Regions from separate parts of the Streptomyces sp. NPDC020807 genome, predicted to be linked through region 1. Evidence: riboswitches for the same ligand, from Rfam matches in the RefSeq annotation. Region 1 holds a riboswitch; each other region holds the start of a gene.

The links. A riboswitch is a leader RNA that binds a small molecule or an ion and turns the genes downstream of it on or off. The one in region 1 is predicted to bind cobalamin.
Region 2: another riboswitch for cobalamin. It lies ahead of cobN (cobaltochelatase subunit CobN); the one in region 1 lies ahead of AB0G79_RS29600 (energy-coupling factor ABC transporter permease).
Region 3: another riboswitch for cobalamin. It lies ahead of AB0G79_RS22625 (ribonucleoside-diphosphate reductase subunit alpha); the one in region 1 lies ahead of AB0G79_RS29600 (energy-coupling factor ABC transporter permease).
Region 4: another riboswitch for cobalamin. It lies ahead of AB0G79_RS18260 (ABC transporter substrate-binding protein); the one in region 1 lies ahead of AB0G79_RS29600 (energy-coupling factor ABC transporter permease).

The regions. Positions count from the first base shown of each region.
Region 1 is NZ_JBFADU010000030.1:23,564-28,522, forward strand. Features, by position in the region: gene dhaK (dihydroxyacetone kinase subunit DhaK) at 1-349, shown strand, start outside; gene dhaL (dihydroxyacetone kinase subunit DhaL) at 355-975, shown strand; gene AB0G79_RS29595 (PTS fructose transporter subunit IIA) at 972-1,388, shown strand; cobalamin riboswitch at 1,480-1,690, shown strand; gene AB0G79_RS29600 (energy-coupling factor ABC transporter permease) at 1,719-2,420, shown strand; gene AB0G79_RS29605 (energy-coupling factor ABC transporter substrate-binding protein) at 2,417-2,866, shown strand; gene cbiQ (cobalt ECF transporter T component CbiQ) at 2,873-3,622, shown strand; gene AB0G79_RS29615 (ATP-binding cassette domain-containing protein) at 3,619-4,503, shown strand; gene AB0G79_RS29620 (NADPH-dependent 2,4-dienoyl-CoA reductase) at 4,600-4,959, shown strand, end outside.
Region 2 is NZ_JBFADU010000001.1:410,279-415,237, forward strand. Features, by position in the region: gene cobJ (precorrin-3B C(17)-methyltransferase) at 1-518, opposite strand, end outside; gene AB0G79_RS01970 (precorrin-8X methylmutase) at 515-1,168, opposite strand; gene AB0G79_RS01975 (cobalamin biosynthesis protein CobG) at 1,173-2,438, opposite strand; cobalamin riboswitch at 2,518-2,656, shown strand; gene cobN (cobaltochelatase subunit CobN) at 2,696-4,959, shown strand, end outside.
Region 3 is NZ_JBFADU010000016.1:85,608-90,566, reverse strand. Features, by position in the region: gene AB0G79_RS22625 (ribonucleoside-diphosphate reductase subunit alpha) at 1-2,255, opposite strand, end outside; cobalamin riboswitch at 2,385-2,524, opposite strand; gene AB0G79_RS22620 (GNAT family N-acetyltransferase) at 2,564-3,082, opposite strand; gene mctP (monocarboxylate uptake permease MctP) at 3,087-4,712, opposite strand; gene AB0G79_RS22610 (DUF3311 domain-containing protein) at 4,709-4,959, opposite strand, start outside.
Region 4 is NZ_JBFADU010000011.1:40,834-45,792, forward strand. Features, by position in the region: gene AB0G79_RS18235 (ScbA/BarX family gamma-butyrolactone biosynthesis protein) at 1-46, shown strand, start outside; gene AB0G79_RS18240 (NAD-dependent epimerase/dehydratase family protein) at 48-1,058, shown strand; gene AB0G79_RS18245 (glucose 1-dehydrogenase) at 1,074-1,838, shown strand; gene AB0G79_RS18250 (TetR family transcriptional regulator) at 1,867-2,460, shown strand; gene AB0G79_RS18255 (cold shock domain-containing protein) at 2,567-2,773, shown strand; cobalamin riboswitch at 2,891-3,021, shown strand; gene AB0G79_RS18260 (ABC transporter substrate-binding protein) at 3,160-4,173, shown strand; gene AB0G79_RS18265 (iron chelate uptake ABC transporter family permease subunit) at 4,215-4,959, shown strand, end outside.

The DNA.
Region 1 (4,959 bases):
CGGCATCCATGGCGAACCGGGGCGGGAGCGGCGGGCCATGATGACCTCGCGGGAGATCGCGGACTACGCCGTGGACGTCGTCGTCGACGATCTTCGGCCGCGCGGACCCGTGCTGGTGCTGGTCAACGGGATGGGCGGCACGCCGCTGCTCGAACTGTACGGGTTCAACGCCGAGGTGCAGCGGGTCCTCGGCGAGCGCGGGATTCCCGTCGCCCGGACGCTCGTCGGGAACCACGTGACCTCCCTCGACATGGCCGGCTGTTCCGTCACCCTCTGCGAGGTCGACGAGGAGCTGCTGCGGCTCTGGGACGCGCCCGTGCAGACGGCCGCCCTGCGGTGGGGACGGTGAGCGGGATGACGGAGGGTCTCGACGCCGGGTTCGCGGTGCGGTGGCTGACGGGGGCCGCCCAGGTCGTCTCCCGCGAGGCCGACCGGCTCACGGATCTCGATTCCGCCATCGGCGACGCCGACCACGGCGCCAACCTCAGGCGCGGGTTCGCCGCCGTGGCCGAGGTGCTCGCCGAGGAGCCGCCCCCGACGCCGGGGGCGGTGCTCGTCGCCGCCGGGCGGGAGCTGATCTCGACCGTCGGCGGGGCCTCGGGGCCGCTGTACGGGACCCTGCTGCGGCGCGCCGGGAAGGCACTCGGCGAGGATGCGGCCGTCGGCCGGGAACGCTTCGCGGAGGCCCTCGGCGCCGGGGTCGGTGCCGTGGGACAGCTCGGCGGGGCGCAGGTGGGGGACAAGACCATGCTGGACGCGCTCGTTCCGGGCGTGGAGGGGCTGCGGACGTCCTTCGAGGCGGGGCGGGCGGCCGCCGCGGCCGGTGCGCTGGGGACCGTACCCCTGCGGGCGAGGAAGGGCCGGGCCAGTTATCTGGGCGAGCGGTCGATCGGGCACGAGGATCCGGGGGCCGCCTCCTCGGCGCTGCTGCTCGCGGCGCTCGCCGACACCGCCCGGGCGGAGGGTCTCTCGTGAGCGCGGGGACGCCGGCGCGGGTGGGCATCGTGCTCGTCTCGCACAGCGCGGCCGTCGCCGCCTCGGTCGCCGAGCTCGCCCGCGGCCTCGCCGGCGGCGGTGACACCGCCCCGATCCGGCCGGCCGGCGGGCTCCCCGACGGGGGTCTCGGGACGAGTGCCGCCCTCGTCGCCGAGGCGGCGGAGGCGGTCGACGGCGGGGCCGGGGTGGCGGTCCTCGTCGACCTCGGCAGCGCGGTCCTCACCGTGAAGGCGCTCCTCGCCGAGGGTGACGAACTCCCGGCGGGCACCCGTCTGGTGGACGCGCCCTTCGTCGAGGGCGCGGTCGCCGCGCTGGTGACGGCGAGTGCCGGCGGGGACCTCGACGCGGTGGCCGCGGCGGCCTCGGAGGCGTACGCGTACCGGAAGGAATGAGCGGCGCCCGGGAGGGCCGGCCGCGAGTGCGGGGAGTGACCGGGAGGGCGCGCCCGGTGGCGGCCGTGTTGTGATCGGGCAGGTCAACACACTAATGTCGCAGGGCCTTGGTGTACGGGAAACCGGTGCGGTACCGGTGCGGCCCTCGCCACTGTGATCGGGAGTTCCGGCTCCACACCCGGGGGGGACAGCCCTCCCGGGCAAGCCACTGGACCGTCGTGGGAGACCGCCTCGGTGTGGGAAGGCGGAGTCGGGACGTATGACCGTCAGCCAGGAGACCGGCCGGGGCGCGTTGTCCATCCACGAGGTGCTGGAGAGGGTCTCCCAACCATGCATATAGCCGAGGGGTACCTACCCCCCGTCCACGCCGCCGCCTGGGGCGTCGCGGCCGCCCCGTTCGTCGTCCACGGGGCCCGCGCCCTCACCCGAGAGGTGCGCGCGAACCCCGAGTCCACTCTGCTCCTCGGCGCGTCCGGCGCCTTCACCTTCGTCCTCTCGGCACTCAAGCTGCCCTCGGTGACGGGAAGTTGTTCCCACCCGACCGGTACGGGCCTGGGCGCGATCCTCTTCCGGCCGCCGATCATGGCGGTCCTGGGGACGATCACGCTCCTCTTCCAGGCCCTCCTGCTCGCCCACGGCGGGCTGACCACGCTCGGCGCGAACGTCTTCTCGATGGCGATCGTCGGGCCGTGGGCGGGGTACGGGACGTACCTGCTGGCCCGCCGGTCCGGCGCGCCGCTGATGGTCGCCGTCTTCCTCGGCGCGTTCGTCGCCGACCTGTCGACGTACTGCGTCACCAGCGTCCAGCTCGCGCTGGCCTTCCCCGACCAGGGCAGCGGCGTCCTCGGCGCGCTCGCCAAGTTCGGGTCCATCTTCGCCGTCACCCAGATCCCGCTGGCCGTGAGCGAGGGTCTCCTGACGGTCCTCGTGATGCGGCTGCTCACGCAGTCCAGCAAGGGCGACCTGATCCGGCTCGGCGTCCTCTCCCGGAAGGCTCCGGAGCGTCCCGCGGAGGAGGTGACCGCGGCATGAGCTCCCCGCGTGTCAGCAAGAACACCAAGATCAACGCGCTGCTCCTGCTCGTCGTCGTCGCGCTCGCGGTCCTTCCGCTCGCGCTCGGCCTCGGCGACCACAAGGAGGAGCCGTTCACGGGCGCGGACGCCGAGGCGGAGACCGCGATCACCGAGCTCCAGCCGGACTACGAGCCCTGGTTCAGCCCGCTGTACGAGCCGCCGTCCGGGGAGATCGAGTCGGCGCTCTTCGCCCTCCAGGCGGCGCTCGGCGCCGGTGTCCTCGCGTACTACTTCGGCGTCCGGCGCGGCCGGCGGCAGGGCGAGGCCCGCGCGCGGGCGGAGCTGGCGTCCCCGGTACCGGCCTCCCCGGCAGCCCCCTTGGTCCCGACCGCCCCGGCAGCGTCCCCGGTACCGGCCTCCCCGATGCCGGCCGAGGCCTCCGACGCCGTCGGCAAGGACGCGTAACCGCCCATGCTCCCCATCGACGCGGCGGCGCACAGCAGCCGCTGGCGCCGTCGGCATCCCGCCGAGAAGGCGCTGCTCGGCTTCGGCCTGACACTCTGCGCGGTCTGTCTGCCGCCGTGGCCCGGCGCCGTGCTCGTGGCGGCGGCGACGCTCGCCGTCCTGCTCGGGCCGGCCGCCGTGCCGGGCCGTCAGCTGTGGCGGGCCTTCCGGGTCCCGCTGGGCTTCTGCGTCACGGGCGCCGTCCCGCTGCTCTTCGAGGTCGGCGGGGAGCGCGGGTTCGTGGCGCTCGCGCCGGGCGGGCCCGGCCACGCGGTGGAGCTGCTGCTCCGAACCGCGGCCGCCTCGCTCGGCGTGCTGCTCTTCGCGTTCACCACGCCCGTCTCGGACGTGCTGCCCCGGCTCGTCCGGGCGGGCGTGCCGGCGCCCGTGGTGGACGTGGCGCTCGTGATGTACCGGATCATCTTCCTGCTGCTCGACTCCCTGACCAAGATCCGGCAGGCGCAGGCGGCCCGCCTCGGGCACACCACCCGGGCGGCGACCTGGCGTTCGCTGGCGGGTCTCGGCGCGACCACGTTCGTCCGTGCCTTCGACCGGGCGCAGCGGATGCAGTCGGGCCTCGCCGGTCGCGGTTACGACGGGACGCTGCGGGTCCTGGTGCCCGCCGCCGCGGTGTCGGTCCGGTTCCTGACGGCGACGGGCGCGCTCCTCGCGGGGCTCGTCGCCCTCACCCTCGTACTCGAAAGGTTCCTTCCGTGAGCAGCAGCACCTCCCGCCCGCCGGTCCCCGTCGTGGAGCTGGCGGGGGCGGGCTTCGCGTACGAGGACGGTCCCGCGGTCCTGTCGGACGTCGACTTCGCGGTGCCGGAGGGCCGGGCCATCGCGCTCCTCGGACGCAACGGCAGCGGGAAGACGACGCTCCTGCGGCTGCTCAGCGGCGGTCTGCGCTGCGGGAGCGGGTCGCTCCTGCTGGACGGGTCGCCGGTGGCGTACGACCGGAAGGGGCTCACCCGGCTGCGGACGACCGTGCAGCTCGTGGTGCAGGACCCGGACGACCAGCTTTTCGCGGCCTCGGTCGGCCAGGACGTGTCGTTCGGGCCGATGAACCTCGGTCTGTCGGAGGACGAGGTGCGGCTCCGGGTGCGCGAGGCCCTGGAGGCGCTGGACATCACGGCCCTGGAGGACCGGCCGACGCACCTGCTCTCGTACGGGCAGCGCAAGCGCGCCGCCATCGCCGGCGCGGTGGCGATGCGCCCCCGGGTGCTGATCATGGACGAGCCGACGGCGGGGCTCGACCCGCACGGGCAGGAACGGATGCTCGACGCGCTGGCGCGGCTGCGCGCGGCCGGGACGACGGTGGTGATGGCGACGCACGACGTGGACCTGGCGCTGCGCTGGGCGGACGAGGCCGCGGTGCTCTCCCCCGCCGGGCTGCGGACGGGACCGGTCGCCGAGCTGCTCGCGGACCACGCGCTGCTGGACGCGGCGCGGCTGCGGCGGCCGTGGGGGGCGTCGGTGGCGCGGCTGCTGCGCGGGCGGGGGCTGCTCGCGCCCGGGGAGGCCGCGCCGCGGACTCCGGAGGAGCTGGACGCGTGGTCGGAGGGGCTTCGGGCGGGGGTCGGCCCGTTTGCTACTGAGTAGTAGACGTCACGTCGCGGATGTTCTGCAACTAGTTGCAGAACGGGGGGAGGCTCACCTAGAACTAAGGGGACGATCCTGCGCGAGGAGGCGCCCCGAATGACCCCGTACCCGCACCTGCTGAGCCCGCTCGACCTCGGGTTCACCACCCTGCCCAACCGGGTGATCATGGGTTCGATGCACGTCGGCCTGGAGGAGACGGAGCACGGCTTCGAGCGGATGGCCGCCTTCTACGCGGAGCGCGCCCGCGGCGGCGTCGGCCTGATCGTCACCGGCGGCATCTCCCCCAACGAGGCCGGCCGCCCCTGGGACGGCGGCGCCAAGCTGACGACCGCCGACGAGGTCGCCGAGCACCGCCTGATCACGGACGCCGTGCACGCCGAGGGCGGCCGGATCGCGATGCAGATCCTGCACTTCGGCCGGTACGCGTACCACCCCGCGCTCGTCGGCCCCAGCCCG
Region 2 (4,959 bases), on a different contig from region 1:
TCGTCCTCCGGCAGGGTGCCGGGGATGATCGTGAGGACCTCCTCCGCCTCGCACAGCGGCTCGCCGAGCCGGGCGGCGGCGGCGCTCACCGAGGTCACGCCGGGGATGACGGTCGTGTCGTAGCGGTCCGCGAGCCGCTTGTGCATGTGCTGGTACGAGCCGTAGAACAGCGGGTCGCCCTCGGCGAGCACGGCGACGGTGCGGCCCGCGTCGAGGTGGGCGGCGAGCCGGGCCGCGGCCTCCTCGTAGAAGTCGTCGAGGGCGCCCCGGTAGCCGCCGGGGTGGTCCGTGGTCTCGACGGTGAGCGGGTACACGAGCCGCTCCTCGACGTGGTCCTCGCGGAGGTGCTCGGCCGCGATGGAGCGGGCGATCGAGCGGCCGTGGCGGGCCGAGTGGTAGGCGACGACGTCGGCCTCGGCGATGGCCTTCACGGCCGCCACCGTCATGAGGTTCGGGTCGCCGGGGCCGAGCCCGACCCCGTACAGCTTGCCCTGAGGGGTGCCCTTCGGGGTGCTCATGCCTGTATCTCCGCTTCGTGCGCGAGCGCGTTGAGGGCGGCGGCCGTCATGGCGCTGCCGCCGCGCCGGCCCCGTACGACGAGGTATTCGAGGCCGAGGCCGTTCTCGGCGAGGGCGTCCTTCGACTCGGCGGCGCCGATGAAGCCGACCGGGATGCCGAGGACGGCGGCGGGCCTGCCCGCGCCCTTCGCGACCATCTCCAGGAGGTGGAAGAGCGCGGTGGGCGCGTTGCCGATGGCGACGACGGAGCCTTCGAGGCGGTCGCGCCAGAGTTCGAGCGCGGCGGCCGAGCGGGTGGTGCCGAGCTCGGCGGCGAGGCCGGGGACGGCCGGGTCGGAGAGCGCGCAGAGCACCTCGTTGTCGGCGGGCAGCCGTTTGCGGGTGACGCCGCTGGCCACCATCTGGGCGTCGCAGAGGATCGGCGCGCCGGCCTGGAGGGCGGCGCGGGCGTCCGCGACGACCCGCGACGAGTAGGCGATATCGCTGACGAGGTCGGTCATGCCGCAGGCGTGGATCATCCGGACCGCCACCTGGGCGACGTCGGCGGGCAGGCCGTCGAGGTCCGCCTCGGCGCGGATCGTGGCAAAGGACCGGCGGTAGATCTCCGTCCCGTCCTTCTCGTAGTCGAACATCCTGGTGCTCTCGCTCATCTCGTCATCGGGTGGTGGCCGTGGTGGTCGTGCGGGCCGTGGTGACGGCTTCGTGCAGGGCGGTACGGGGGGTGGGGGCGCCGTTCACCAGGTACGCGCCGTCGGCGGTGGCGACGACGTCGACCCAGGTGCCGTGCGGGTGGCCGCAGCGGCGCTCGCAGCCGGAGTAGTGGACGGGCGTGCCCGCTCCGGGCAGGCCGCGCGCCGGGGCCGGGACGGCGTCGGCGCGGACGTCCGCGAGGGACTTGGCGCAGCCGGGGCGGCCGGTGCAGGCGGTCACGTTCACCCAGGGGGAGCCGGGGTCGGTGATCAGGCCGTGGGCGGCGAGCCGGTCGGTGCCGGCCGTGGTGCCCACGACCACCGCGCCGCGCCACGGCGTCAGCCGTACCTCTTCGGCGGGCAGCAGCGCCCGCAGCTGCGCGGCGGTGAGGCGGCCGAGGGGCGCGAGGACGTACAGGGCGCGGGCGCCGAGCGGCCCGGGCGCGGGCGGTCCTCCGTAGAGCAGGAGCGAGGCGGCAGGGGTGACGGGCTCCGCCGCGATCCCGGCCCGCGCGAGGGCGCCGGCCAGGTCGGGGGCGTGGCCGTCGGGGAGTTCCCCGACCCGCCAGGCGCCGGTTCCGGCCGCGCGGGCCGCGTCGAGGAAGGCCCCGGCGGCGGTGAGCGCGGCGCGGGCGGCGTCGGTCCCGGCGACGTGGTACGCCTGCCCGCCGACGTACAGCCGTGCGCGGCCCGCCTCCACTGCGACCAAGGTCACATCGCCGCCGAGCCCCGCCACGTCCCCGCGGCCGTCGTCGAGGACGAAGAGGAAACGGCCGGAAAGCGCCGCCGCCCAGGGGGCGGCGCAGAGGAGGGCGTCGAGTTCGCGGGCCCACAACTGGACCTCGGGGCCGCCGAGTCCGTCGAGTCCCGCGGCGGGGGAGACGACGATGTTGCGGACGCGTTCGTGCGTGGCGGAGGGCAGCAGGCCCGCGTCCGCGAGGAGCGCGGCGAGCTCCGTCCCGCAGCCGTCCGCCAGGCCGCGGAGCTCGGCGTTGCCCCGGGAGGTGACGCTCACCGAGCCGTCGCCCAGGGTCTCCGCCGCGTGCGCGAGGACCTCCACCTGACGTGCCGTCAAACGCCCTGCGGGAAGCCGGAGTCGAGCCAGGCCGCCGTCGTCGGCGGCGTGCAGGCGCAGCGCGCCGGGGCAGGCATCGCCACGGTCCCGGGCGGACGGTTCGTTCCGCTGGGGCTTCGGGGACGGGGGCGGGGTGGGCGGCATGGCGGCGAGCATACCCACGGGACAGGAGGCCCTCACCGGGTGTGATCCGGCCGACTCCCCGTCTCCCTTCGGCCCGTCCCCGGCACGATCTAGGATGCGGGAAGGCATGGGGTCCCAGGGCCCCGGGGAGGAAGCCCGGTGAGAATCCGGCGCGGTCCCGCCACTGTGAGCCCGTACCGGCCTGGCCGGTACGGGTGAGTCAGGAACTCCCCGCCGACACCACGACCACCCGGGGCGCGGACAACCCCGAGGAAGGGCCTGCGCCTGCCATGCTCCTGCTGCTGTCGCACTCCGACACCGACCTGCTCAGCGCCCGCGCGGCCGACGCCGCGGCGGACGGGGACGGTCCCGCGTACCGCTTCGCCAACCCCTCCCGGCTTCCCCTCGCCGACCTGCCCGGCCTCCTCGACGGCGTCGAGCTCGTCGTCGTCCGCCTCCTCGGCGGCCTGCGCTCCTGGCAGGAGGGGCTCGACGCGATCCACGCCGCCGGAAAGCCGGTCGTCGTGCTCAGCGGCGAACAGGCCCCCGACGCGCAGCTGATGGAGGCCTCGACGGTCCCCGTCGGCGTCGCGACCGAGGCGCACGCCTACCTCGCGCACGGCGGCCCCGCGAACCTGACGCAGCTGGCCCGCTTCCTCTCCGACACCGTGCTCCTCACCGGTCACGGCTTCGAGGCCCCGGCCGCCGCCCCCACCTGGGGTCCCCTGGAGCGCACCCCCCGCCGCACCGACGGCCCGACGGTCGCCGTGCTCTACTACCGCGCCCACCACATGAGCGGGAACACCGCCTTCGTCGACGCCCTCTGCGACGCCGTCGAGGACGCCGGGGCCCAGGCGCTGCCGCTGTACGTGGCCTCGCTGCGCGCCCCCGAGGAGGAGCTCGTCGAGACGCTCCGCGGCGCCGACGCGATCGTCACGACCGTCCTCGCCGCCGGCGGTACGAAGCCCGCCGAGGCGCAGGCCGGCGGCGACGAGGAGGCCTGGGACGCGGGGGCGCTCGCCGCGCTCGACGTGCCGATCCTCCAGGCGCTCTGCCTGACCGGTTCGCGGTCCGCCTGGGAGGAGAACGACGAGGGCCTCTCGCCGCTCGACGCCGCCAGCCAGGTGGCCGTGCCCGAGTTCGACGGCCGCCTCATCACCGTCCCGTTCTCCTTCAAGGAGATCGACGCCGACGGCCTGCCCGCGTACGTCGCCGACGCCGAGCGCGCGGCCCGCGTCGCCGGGATCGCCGTCCGGCACGCCCGGCTCCGCCACATCCCGAACGCCGAGAAGAAGCTCGCGCTCGTCCTCTCCGCGTACCCCACCAAGCACTCCCGCATCGGCAACGCCGTCGGTCTCGACACCCCCGCCTCCGCCGTCGCCCTGCTGCGCCGACTGATCGCCGAGGGGTACGACTTCGGGCCCGAGGCCGACCTGCCCGGCCTGGTCTCCGGCGACGGCGACGAGCTGATCTACGCCCTCATCGAGGCCGGCGGCCATGACCAGGACTGGCTGACCGAGGAGCAGCTCGCGAGGAACCCGGTCCGCATCCCGGCCGCCGACTACAAGCGCTGGTACGCGACGCTCCCGGCCGAGCTGCGCGAGCAGGTCGAGGAGCACTGGGGCCCGGCGCCGGGCGAGATGTTCCTCGACCGGTCCCGCAATCCGGAGGGCGACATCGTCCTCGCGGCGCTGCGGCGCGGGAACCTGCTGATCCTCATCCAGCCGCCGCGCGGCTTCGGCGAGAACCCGATCGCGATCTACCACGACCCCGATCTGCCGCCGTCCCACCACTACCTGGCCGCCTACCGGTGGATCGCCGCCCGCGAGGACGACGGCGGCTTCGGCGCCGACGCGATGGTCCACCTCGGCAAGCACGGCAACCTGGAGTGGCTGCCGGGCAAGAACGCCGGCCTGTCCGCCGCCTGCGGCCCGGACGCGGCGCTCGGCGACATCCCGCTGATCTACCCGTTCCTCGTCAACGACCCGGGCGAGGGCACCCAGGCCAAGCGGCGCGTGCACGCGACCCTCGTCGACCACCTGGTGCCGCCGATGGCCCGCGCCGACTCGTACGGCGACATCGCGCGCCTGGAGCAGCTGCTCGACGAGTACGCGCAGATCTCCTCCATGGACCCGTCGAAGCTGCCCGCGATCCGCGCGCAGATCTGGACGCTGATCCAGGCGGCGAAGCTCGACCACGACCTCGGCATGGAGGACCGCCCGGAGGACGACGGCTTCGACGACTTCCTCCTGCACGTCGACGGCTGGCTGTGCGAGGTCAAGGACGCGCAGATCCGCGACGGCCTGCACGTCCTCGGCGGGGCGCCGGCGGGCGAGGCCCGGGTCAACCTGGTCCTGTCGATCCTGCGCGCCCGTCAGATCTGGGGCGGCACCCAGGCGCTGCCGGGCCTGCGCGAGGCGCTCGGCCTCGACGAGTCCGCGCCGACGCGCACGGACGCGGACGCCGTGGAGGCGGAGGCCCGCGCCCTCGTCGAGGCGATGGAGGCGGCGGACTGGGCGCCGGAGGCCGTCGGGACGGTCGCCGCGGCGTACGG
Region 3 (4,959 bases), on a different contig from region 1:
GCGGCGCGGGCGATCCGGGTCGCGGGGCGCGAGCGCAGGTAGTACGTCGTCTTCAGGCCCTGCTTCCAGGCGTACGCGTACATCGACGACAGCTTGCCGATGGTCGGCGTCTCCATGAAGAGGTTCAGCGACTGCGACTGGTCGAGGAACGGCGTACGGGCCGCCGCCATGTCGATGAGGCCGCGCTGCGGGATCTCCCACGCCGTGCGGTACAGCTCACGGGTCTCGGCGGGGATCCAGCCGAAGTCCGCGACGGAGCCGCTGGAGTCGCGGAGCGCGTCACGGGTCTGCGCGTCCCACACGCCGAGCTTCTTCAGCTCGTCGACGAGGTACGAGTTGACCTGGAGGAACTCGCCGGACAGCGTCTCGCGCTTGAAGAGGTTGGAGACCTGCGGCTCGATGCACTCGTAGACGCCCGCGATCGAGGCGATGGTCGCCGTCGGCGCGATGGCCAGGAGGAGGCTGTTGCGCATGCCGACCGAGGCGATCCGCTCGCGCAGGGCGGCCCAGCGCTCCGGCCAGTTCAGCTCGACGTCGTAGTGGTCGGGGTGCAGGACACCGCGGGCCGCGCGGGTCTTCTCCCAGGCGGGGAGCGGGCCGTTGCGCTCGGCGAGGTCGGCGGAGGCCTCGTACGCGGCGAGCATGATCCGCTCGGCGATACGGGTGGACAGCGCGCGCGCCTCGGCGGAGTCGAACGGCAGCTTCAGCTGGAAGAAGACGTCCTGGAGGCCCATGGCACCCAGGCCGACCGGACGCCAGCGGGCGTTGGAGTTGCCCGCCTGCTCGGTCGGGTAGAAGTTGATGTCGACGACGCGGTCGAGGAAGGTGACGGCCGTGCGGACGGTCTCGTCCAGGCGGTCCCAGTCGATGTCCGAACCGACGACGAACGCCCCGAGGTTGACCGAGCCGAGGTTGCAGACCGCGGTCTCGTCGTCGTTCGTGACCTCGATGATCTCGGTGCAGAGGTTCGAGGAGTGCACGACCGAACCCGGCTCGGCCGTCTGGTTGGCCGTGCGGTTCGAGGCGTCCTTGAAGGTCATCCAGCCGTTGCCGGTCTGGGCGAGGGTCCGCATCATGCGGCCGTACAGGTCGCGGGCCGGCATGGTCTTGCGGGCCAGGCCCCTGGCCTCGGCGGCGCGGTAGGCGGCGTCGAACTCGTCGCCCCACAGGTCGACGAGCTCGGGAACGTCCGAGGGGGAGAAGAGCGACCACTCGGCGTCCGCGTTGACCCGGCGCATGAACTCGTCCGGGATCCAGTGCGCGAGGTTGAGGTTGTGCGTACGGCGCTGGTCCTCGCCCGTGTTGTCGCGGAGCTCGAGGAACTCCTCGATGTCCGCGTGCCAGGTCTCCAGGTAGACGGCGGCGGCGCCCTTGCGGCGGCCGCCCTGGTTCACGGCGGCGACGGAGGCGTCGAGGGTCTTCAGGAACGGGACGATGCCGTTCGAGTGGCCGTTGGTGCCGCGGATCAGCGAACCGCGGGCGCGGATGCGGGAGTAGGAGAGCCCGATGCCGCCGGCGTGCTTCGAGAGGCGCGCGACCTGGTGGTAGCGGCCGTAGATGGAGTCCAGCTCGTCCTGGGGGGAGTCCAGGAGGTAGCAGGAGGACATCTGCGGGTGGCGCGTGCCCGAGTTGAAGAGCGTGGGGGAGGAGGGGAGGTAGTCCAGACGGCTCATCAGGCCGTAGAGGGCCGCCACCTCGTCGAGCGCGCGGACCGAGTCGTCCTCGGCGAGGCCGCAGGCGACGCGGAGCATGAAGTGCTGCGGCGTCTCGATGACCTTGCGGGTGATCGGGTGGCGCAGCAGGTAGCGCGAGTAGAGGGTGCGCAGGCCGAAGTAGCCGAAGCGGTCGTCGCCGGCGGCGTCGATCGTGGCGTCGAGGCGCTCGGCGTGGAGCGTGACGAACTCGGCGGCGCGGTCGGCGATCAGGCCCTCGCGGTGGCCGACGGCCACGGAGGCGGAGAAGGAGACCGCGCCCTGGCCGGCCGCCTCGTCGGCGATGGTGACGGTCAGGAGCCGGGCCGCGAGCCGGGAGTAGGCCGGGTCCTCGGCGATGAGACCGGCGGCCGCCTCGGTGGCCAGCTCGCGCAGCTCCGCCTCGTCCGACGTGGCGCTGCGGCCGCGGAGCGCGGCAGCGGCGACCTTGCCGGGGTCGGTGTCGGGGAGATCGGCGGTGAGATCGGTCAGGGTCCGCAGCAGCACGGTGCCGGGTCCGTCGCTGTCGATCTCCGTGGCCGGATCGGCGGGCGCGATGGTCACGTGGGGGCTCTCCCTCGCTCGGCTCCTGGCCGCGACGGGGGAGGGCGGGCGAGGCGGTCCGTACGCACGGACGCCCGCGTCCACCGGCCCACTCCGCGAGGCCCGGACGTCAGTGACACCCGGAACGGACGGACCGGGTGGGCTGCCGGCAGGTCGTCGGACTCGCTCCGCACCCGAAATCGGTAGGAAGCACACCGTTGCGGGACAGTTCCGGATTCGCGCCGGATTTCCCTGCGTCGACAGCGAGGACGAGCATACATGTGGGGGGCGCCGCTGTTGGCGCCCCCCACATGTTGTGTCGTCAGGATTTACACGCCTGTCGTGTGGAACTCCAGTGCGTACGTCATCAGGGTGAAGCCGGGGACCGGGTCCCAGTCCCGCTCCGGGGTGCGGACGAAGCCCGTCCGCTCGTAGAGCCGGTGGGCCGCGACCATGCCCGGCCCCGTGGAGAGCACCAGCCGGGCGCACTCGGGGACGGCCCGCGCGCGGTCCACGCAGGCCCGTACGAGCGCCTCTCCGGCGCCCCGGCCGCGCGCCTCGGGCGCGACCACGAGCATCCGGAACTCGGCCTCGCCGGGGACGGCGATGTCGGCCCAGGCGGTCCCGCCGAGGGCGAAGGTCACACCGCCGATGACGCGGCCGGTCGCCTCGTCGGCGGCGACGAGGACCTCGGCCTCGCGCGCCCGCCGCTCGGTGTCCCGCAGCACCGCCAGGTAGTAGTCGTCCTCGCCGTCCAGCAGCAGCCCGTCGCCCAGATACGTGAATCCGGTGAGGTCGCCGAGTACCTCGTACTCCTCGGGCCGTACCGCCCTGATCGTGACATCCATGCGATCAGTGTGCTCCGACACCGGCCTTGGACGGGGACGCGCCCGGGACGACGTCACCGGCGTCCGCCGTGTAGTCCTCGGGGGAGGTCTCGTCGACGCCCTCGGGGGCCTTGACGGCCTTGAGGACGAAGGTCAGGACGACCGTGACGACGACGTTGAGGACGAAGGCGGTGAGGCCGATGTAGCCGATCTCGCCGATGCCCGGGATCTCGGCGGCCGAGCCGCCGAAGTGCTTCTGCGTCGGGCTGGCGACGCCGTACGCGGCGGCCGTGCCGTACACCATGCCGACGGCCCAGCCGGCGAGCAGCGCCCAGCGGTGGAACCAGCGGGTGAAGAGGCCGCCGACCAGCGCCGGGAAGGTCTGGAGGATCCAGATGCCGCCGAGGAGCTGGAAGTTGATCGCGACCGTCTTGTCCATGGTGAGGACGAAGACGAGCGCGCCGACCTTCACGAGGAGCGAGACCAGCTTGGAGACCTGGGTCTCCTGCTTCGGAGTCGCGTCCTTCTTGAGGAAGTCCTTGTAGATGTTCCTCGTGAAGAGGTTGGCGGCGGCGATCGACATGATCGCGGCCGGGACGAGCGCGCCGATGCCGATCGCGGCGAAGGCCACGCCCGCGAACCACGCCGGGAACATGTCCTCGAAGAGCTGCGGGATGGCGAGCTGGCCGTTCTTCACCTTGATGCCGGCGGCGATCGCCATGAAGCCGAGCAGCGCGAGCAGGCCCAGCATCAGCGAGTACAGCGGCAGGATCGTGGTGTTGCGGCGGATGACCTCGCGGCTCCGGGACGACAGGGTCGCCGTGATGGAGTGCGGGTACATGAAGAGCGCGAGCGCGGAGCCGAGCGCCAGGGTCGCGTACGTCCACTGGCCGGCCTCGCCCGGGACGAGCGCGCCGCGCGGCTTGCCGGTCGCCGGGTTGGTCTGCGCGTAGGCCTCGCCGGCCTTGGCGAAGATCTCGTCGAAGCCGCCGAGCTTGATCGGGATGTAGATGATCGCGACGGCGATCACCAGATAGATCAGCGTGTCCTTGACGAAGGCGATGAGCGCCGGGGCGCGCAGACCCGAGGAGTACGTGTAGGCCGCGAGGACGCCGAAGGCGATGAGCAGCGGCAGGTCCTTGACGAACCAGTGGGTGGTCTCGCCGCCGCCGACGCCCATCACGTCCAGGACGGCCTGGATGCCGACGAGCTGGAGCGCGATGTACGGCATGGTCGCGAGGATGCCGGTGACGGCGACCGCCAGCGACAGGCCCTTGGAGCCGAAGCGTCCGCGCACGAAGTCGGAGGTGGTGACGTAGCCGTGCTTGTGCGAGACCGACCACAGGCGGGGCAGGAAGGTGAAGATCAGCGGGTACACGAGGATCGTGTACGGCACGGCGAAGAAGCCGGCCGCGCCCGCCGCGTAGACGGCCGCCGGGACGGCGACGAAGGTGTACGCGGTGTAGAGGTCACCGCCGAGCAGGAACCAGGTCACCCAGGTGCCGAACGAGCGGCCGCCCAGGCCCCATTCGTCGAGGCTGTGCTCGTTCTCGGCCCTGCGCCAGCGCGAGGCCAGGAAGCCCATGACCGTCACGGCCAGGAAGAAGAAGACGAAGACGCCGAGCGCCACGCCGTTCACGCCGTCGTTCATCGCGCGTCACCGCCCTTCCGGTTGCGCTGGTCGAGCTGCCACAGCTTGTACGCGACCATGGTGAGCGCGGTGGAGACCAGGACCCAGAGCATCTGGTACCAGTAGAAGAACGGAATGCCCGCGAAGAGCGGTTCGGCTTTCGCGTACGAACTCACCCAGAGCATCGCCACGAAGGGCGCGAAAAGGCAGAGTCCGATCACCACCCTCAGGGGGGTGACGAGCGGTTGTTTCCCTTGTGTCGCCTCTG
Region 4 (4,959 bases), on a different contig from region 1:
GGCGCGGCCGGCCGGCCTCGGCCTCGCCGAGCGGGTGGCGAGCTGACGTGGGTCCCCGTCTTCTGATCACCGGGGCCAGCGGATTCGTCGGCGGCCGTGCGGCGGCCGCGGCGACGGCGCGGGCCGGCATCGCCCACGTACGCCTCCTGACACGGACCGAGCAGCCCCCGCGGCCCCGGCGGTCCCCGGAGTCTCCCCACCCCTCCGCGCCGGTCGTCGAGAACGTCCTCGGCGACCTCCGCGACCCCGCGTCCCTGCGCCGGGCCTGCGAGGGCGTCGACGTCCTCGTCCACTGCGCCGCCGCGATCGGCGCCGACGAGGAGACCGCCCGCCAGGTCAACGACGAGGGCACCCGTAGCCTCGTCGACGCCGCGGTACGGGCCGGGGTCACCCGGATCGTCGCCCTGAGCACCGCCTCCGTCCACGGCCGCGGCACCTTCAGGGCCGCCGCCCCCGGCACCCTGCCGATCGCCCCCGGCTCGACCACCAGCCGTACGCGGGCGGCGGGCGAGCGGCACGTCCTCGACGCGGGCGGGACCGTCCTGCGACCCCACCTCGTGTACGGGACGGGGGACCGGCAACTGGTACCGGGCCTGGTCCGGCTCCTCACCGCGCTGCCCGGCCCCTTCGCGAACGGCGGCGGCGCGGTGGGCTCGGTGCACTCCGTCATCGACGTGGAGAGCCTGGCGGGCGCCCTGCTGGGCGCCGCGCTCTCGCCGCGGACCGAGCCGGGCGCGTACTACGTCGGCCACCCCGAGCCGGTGCCGGCGGCGGCCCTGATCGCCGCCGCCGAGACGCTGACCGTCCGCCCGCCGGAGGCCCCCGGGACGCCGGTCGCGGACGTCGCGGCGGCCTGTAACCTCCTCGCGGACCTCCCCTTCGCGCAGCACCACCTCGCCATGCTCGCCACCGACCACTGGTTCGCCGACGACCGCCCCTGGCGGGAGCTCGGTTGCGTGCCGGGGCCGGGCTTCGCCGAGGGGTTCGCGGCGCACGCGCCGTGGTACCGGCGGCTGCTCCTCGGCGCTGCCCGAAGCGGACCCACCCCCACATCGTAGGAAGGCACCATCCACATGGCCCGCTTGGCCGGCAGGACCGCGATCGTCACGGGAGCGAGCCGAGGCATCGGAAGAGGCGTCGCCGAGCGGCTCGCCGCGGACGGCGCCCTGGTCGCCGTCCACTACGGCCGCGACGAGGACGCCGCCCGCGCGACGGTGCGGGGCGTCGAGGAGCGGGGCGGGCGGGCCTTCGCCTTCCGGTCCGACCTCGCGGCGCCGGACGCCGTCGACGTGTTCTACGCGGGCCTCGACGCGGGTCTCGCGGAGCTCGGCGAGGAGCCCGGCTTCGACATCCTCGTCAACAACGCCGGGGCGAGCGGCTCCGGCCGCGTCCACGAGCTGTCCCCCGAGGTCTTCGACCGGCTCTTCGCGATCAACGTGAAGGCCCCCCTCTTCCTCATCCAGCGGGGCCTCGACCGGCTCCGTGACGGCGGCCGGATCGTCAACGTCTCCTCCCTCGCGACCAGGACGGCCTTCCCCGAGTCCGTGACCTACGCGATGACCAAGGGCGCCGTCGACACGATGACGCTGGCGCTCGCCAAGGAGCTCGGCCCCCGGGGGATCACGGTCAACGCCGTCGCCCCCGGCTTCGTCGCCACCGACATGAACGCCCGGCGCCGGACGACCCCGGAGGCGCGCGCGGCCCTCGCCGCCCACTCGGTCTTCGGCCGGATCGGCGACCCCGCCGACATCGCGGACGTCGTCGCCTTCCTCGTCTCCGACGAGGCCCGCTGGGTCACCGGCCAGTACCTGGACGTCTCGGGCGGCAGCGCCCTCTGAGGGGTTCGCTGGATAAGGTGGGCGCACGATGACACGTTTCCGCGACAGCGTCCGGTCCCTCCTGCGCGAGCAGGTGCTCGACGCCGCCTACCGCCTCGTCGCCGCCGAGGGCTGGGGCGGCCTGCGCATGACCGGCATCGCGCGCGCCGCCGGGATCAGCCGCCAGACGCTCTACAACGAGTTCGGCTCGAAGGAGGCCATCGGCCAGGCCCTCGTCCAGCGAGAGCTGGAGGGCTTCCTCGTCGGAATCCAGCGCGAACTGGACGCCCACCGAGGCGAGTTGGAGGCCGCGGCGGCGGCCGGGGTCGGCTACACGCTCCAGCAGGCCGTGGACAACCCCCTCATCAAGAGCGTCCTGGTGGCGGCGCGCGGCGGCGACGACGACCTCCTCGCCTATCTGACCACCCGGCCCGAACCCGTCTTCGGGACGGCGATGACCCTGCTCGACGCGTACGCGATCGAGGCCTGGCCCGACGTGGACGAGGAGTCCCGCGGCCTCGCGGTCGAGACGATCGTGCGGCTCACCGTCAGTCACATCGTCCAGCCGGTGGCGTCCCCCGAGGTCTCGGCGGCGCGCATCGCGCGGATCACGGCCCGGATCGCGTACCCCGGCGGCCGCTGACCGCCACTCCCTCGCGCCGATCGACGGGCGGCGGGCGCGCCGACGGGGTACACCTCGACTGAGACCCCGTGACACCCCCATCGCCGATGACGACAGGGAGGCCGCCGTGGACGGCAGAAGCAAAGGGTTCGTGAAGTCCTTCAACCGTCGTGACGGATACGGGTTCGTCGTCCCCGTCGGTTCCGAGGAGCAGGTCTGGTTCAGCGCCGCCGACATCGAGGGCGAGGCCAGGACGCTCTCCGAGGGGCAGCAGATCACCTTCGTCCTCGCCCTCGGCGAGGGTCGTTTCGAGGCGAAGGAGATCCGCCTCTGAAGGCGCCGGCACTCCCATGGGGTGTGCGGGTGCGAAGAGGGCCTCGGCGGGCGCGGTGGTACTGTGCCGAAGCCAGTCGCACCTTTGTACGCACCCGAACGGGCGAGTGCACGGGTCAGGGAATCCGGTGGGAATCCGGAGCTGACGCGCAGCGGTGAGGGCGACGGGCGGAGCATCGGCCACTGGGCACTGTCGCGGGACGGGCCCGGGAAGGCGCTCCGTCCGGATGACCCCGAGTCCGAAGACCTGCTGGCGGCCCCGGCGTCGCGACGTCGCCCGGGGAGCACCGTACGACAGGCTCCGCGCATGAGCCGTGACGCAGAGGAAGCTCCGTGCCGTTCGCACACCCCGTCCCTCGCCCCGCCCGGACCCTGCTCCTGGCCCTGATGTCCGCGCTGGTCCTGGCCGTGGCCGGCTGCGCCGGTGGAACCGCCCCGAAGCCCGCGGCGAAGAACCAGGAGGAGGGCACCGCCTCCGGACACCCCGTGACGCTCGACAACTGCGGTCAGCGCGTACGGATCGACCGAGCGCCCCGGAGGGCCGTCGCGCTCGACCAGGGCGCCGCCGAGATCCTGCTCTCCCTCGGCCTCGCCGACCGGATGGTGGGCACCGCCACCTGGACCGACCCCGTCCTCAAAGGACTTGAGGCGGAGAACGCGAAGGTCCCGCGCCTCGCCGACCGCTACCCCTCCTTCGAGAAGGTCCTCGGCACCGAACCCGACTTCGCCGCCGCCTCCTTCGGCTACACGCTCGGCAAGGGCGGCGTGGCACCCCGCGAGCAGTTCGCGAAGCTCGGCGTCCCCACCTACCTCTCGCCGACCGACTGCGCCGGCAAGGACAACAGCGGCGACGGCGACGGCGTCCGCACCAAGCCGCTCACGATGGAGACCGTGTACGGCGAAATCCGTGACCTGGCCCGGGTGTTCGACGTGAGCGAGCGCGGCGAGAAGCTCGTCGCCGAGCTCAAGGGGCGGGTGGCGAAGGCCGCTTCGGCGGGCGACTTCACCGACGCGACCGTCCTCTACTGGTACGCCAACGCCGAATCCCCCTACATGGCCGGCTGTTGCGGGGCCCCCGGCGTCATCACCCGTGCGCTCGGCGCGAAGAACGTCTTCGACGACACCCGCGAGGAATGGCCCCAGATCAACTGGGAGAGCGTCGCCGACCGCGACCCCGACGTCCTCGTCATCGGCGACCTGATCCGCCGCTCCCAGTCCGCCGAGAGCGCCGCCAGGAAGATCGCCTTCCTGGAGTCCGACCCCGTCACGCGGAACATGACGGCGGTGCGGAAGAAGCGGTACGTGCTCCTCAGCGGCCAGGCCATGAACCCCACCCTGCGCACGGTCGAGGGCATCGAGAAGCTGGCGGCGGCGCTCCGCTCGTACGGACTCGCGAAGTGAGCGCACCCGCCACCAGGAGCCCCGCCGCCACCAGGAGCCCGGTGGCCCTCTGGGTCCTGGCCGGGCTCGCCCTCCTCGGCGCCTCCGTCGCCGTCGCGATCACCGTCGGACCCGCCGACCTGCGGGTCGGCGAGGTCGGGTCGGTCGTCGCCGCCCACCTCGGCGGCGACCCGGGCGCCTCCGGCGTCTCGCCGATCCGGGACGGCATCGTCTGGAACCTCCGTCTGCCCCGCACCCTCCTCGCGGCCGTCTGCGGCGCCGGACTCGCCGTCTGCGGCGTCGTGATGCAGTCGCTGCTCCGCAACCCGCTCGCCGACCCGTTCGTCCTCGGCGTCTCCTCCGGCGCCTCGACCGGCGCCGTCCTGGTCGTCGTCCTCGGTGTCGGCGGGGGAGTCCTCTCCGTCACCGGCGGCGCGTTCCTCGGCGCGGTCGCCTCCTTCGCGCTCGTCCTGCTGCTCAGTCACACCCTCGGCGGCTCCACCGACCGCGTGGTCCTCGCGGGCGTCGCGGCGATGCAGCTCTTCTCCGCACTGACGTCGTTCGTCGTCATGACGGCCGCCGACGCGGAGACCACCCGCGGCGTGCTCTTCTGGCTGCTCGGCTCGCTCGGCGGGGCGGGCTGGGGCGACGTCCGCGTGTGCCTCGCGGTGCTCGTCGCGGTCCTGTTCGTCTGCGGCGGGCACGCGCGGACCCTCGACGCCTTCGCCTTCGGCGAGGACGCCGCCGCGTCCCTCGGTGTCGCCGTCACCCGCACCCGTACGGTCCTGCTGTGCGCCACCGCGCTCC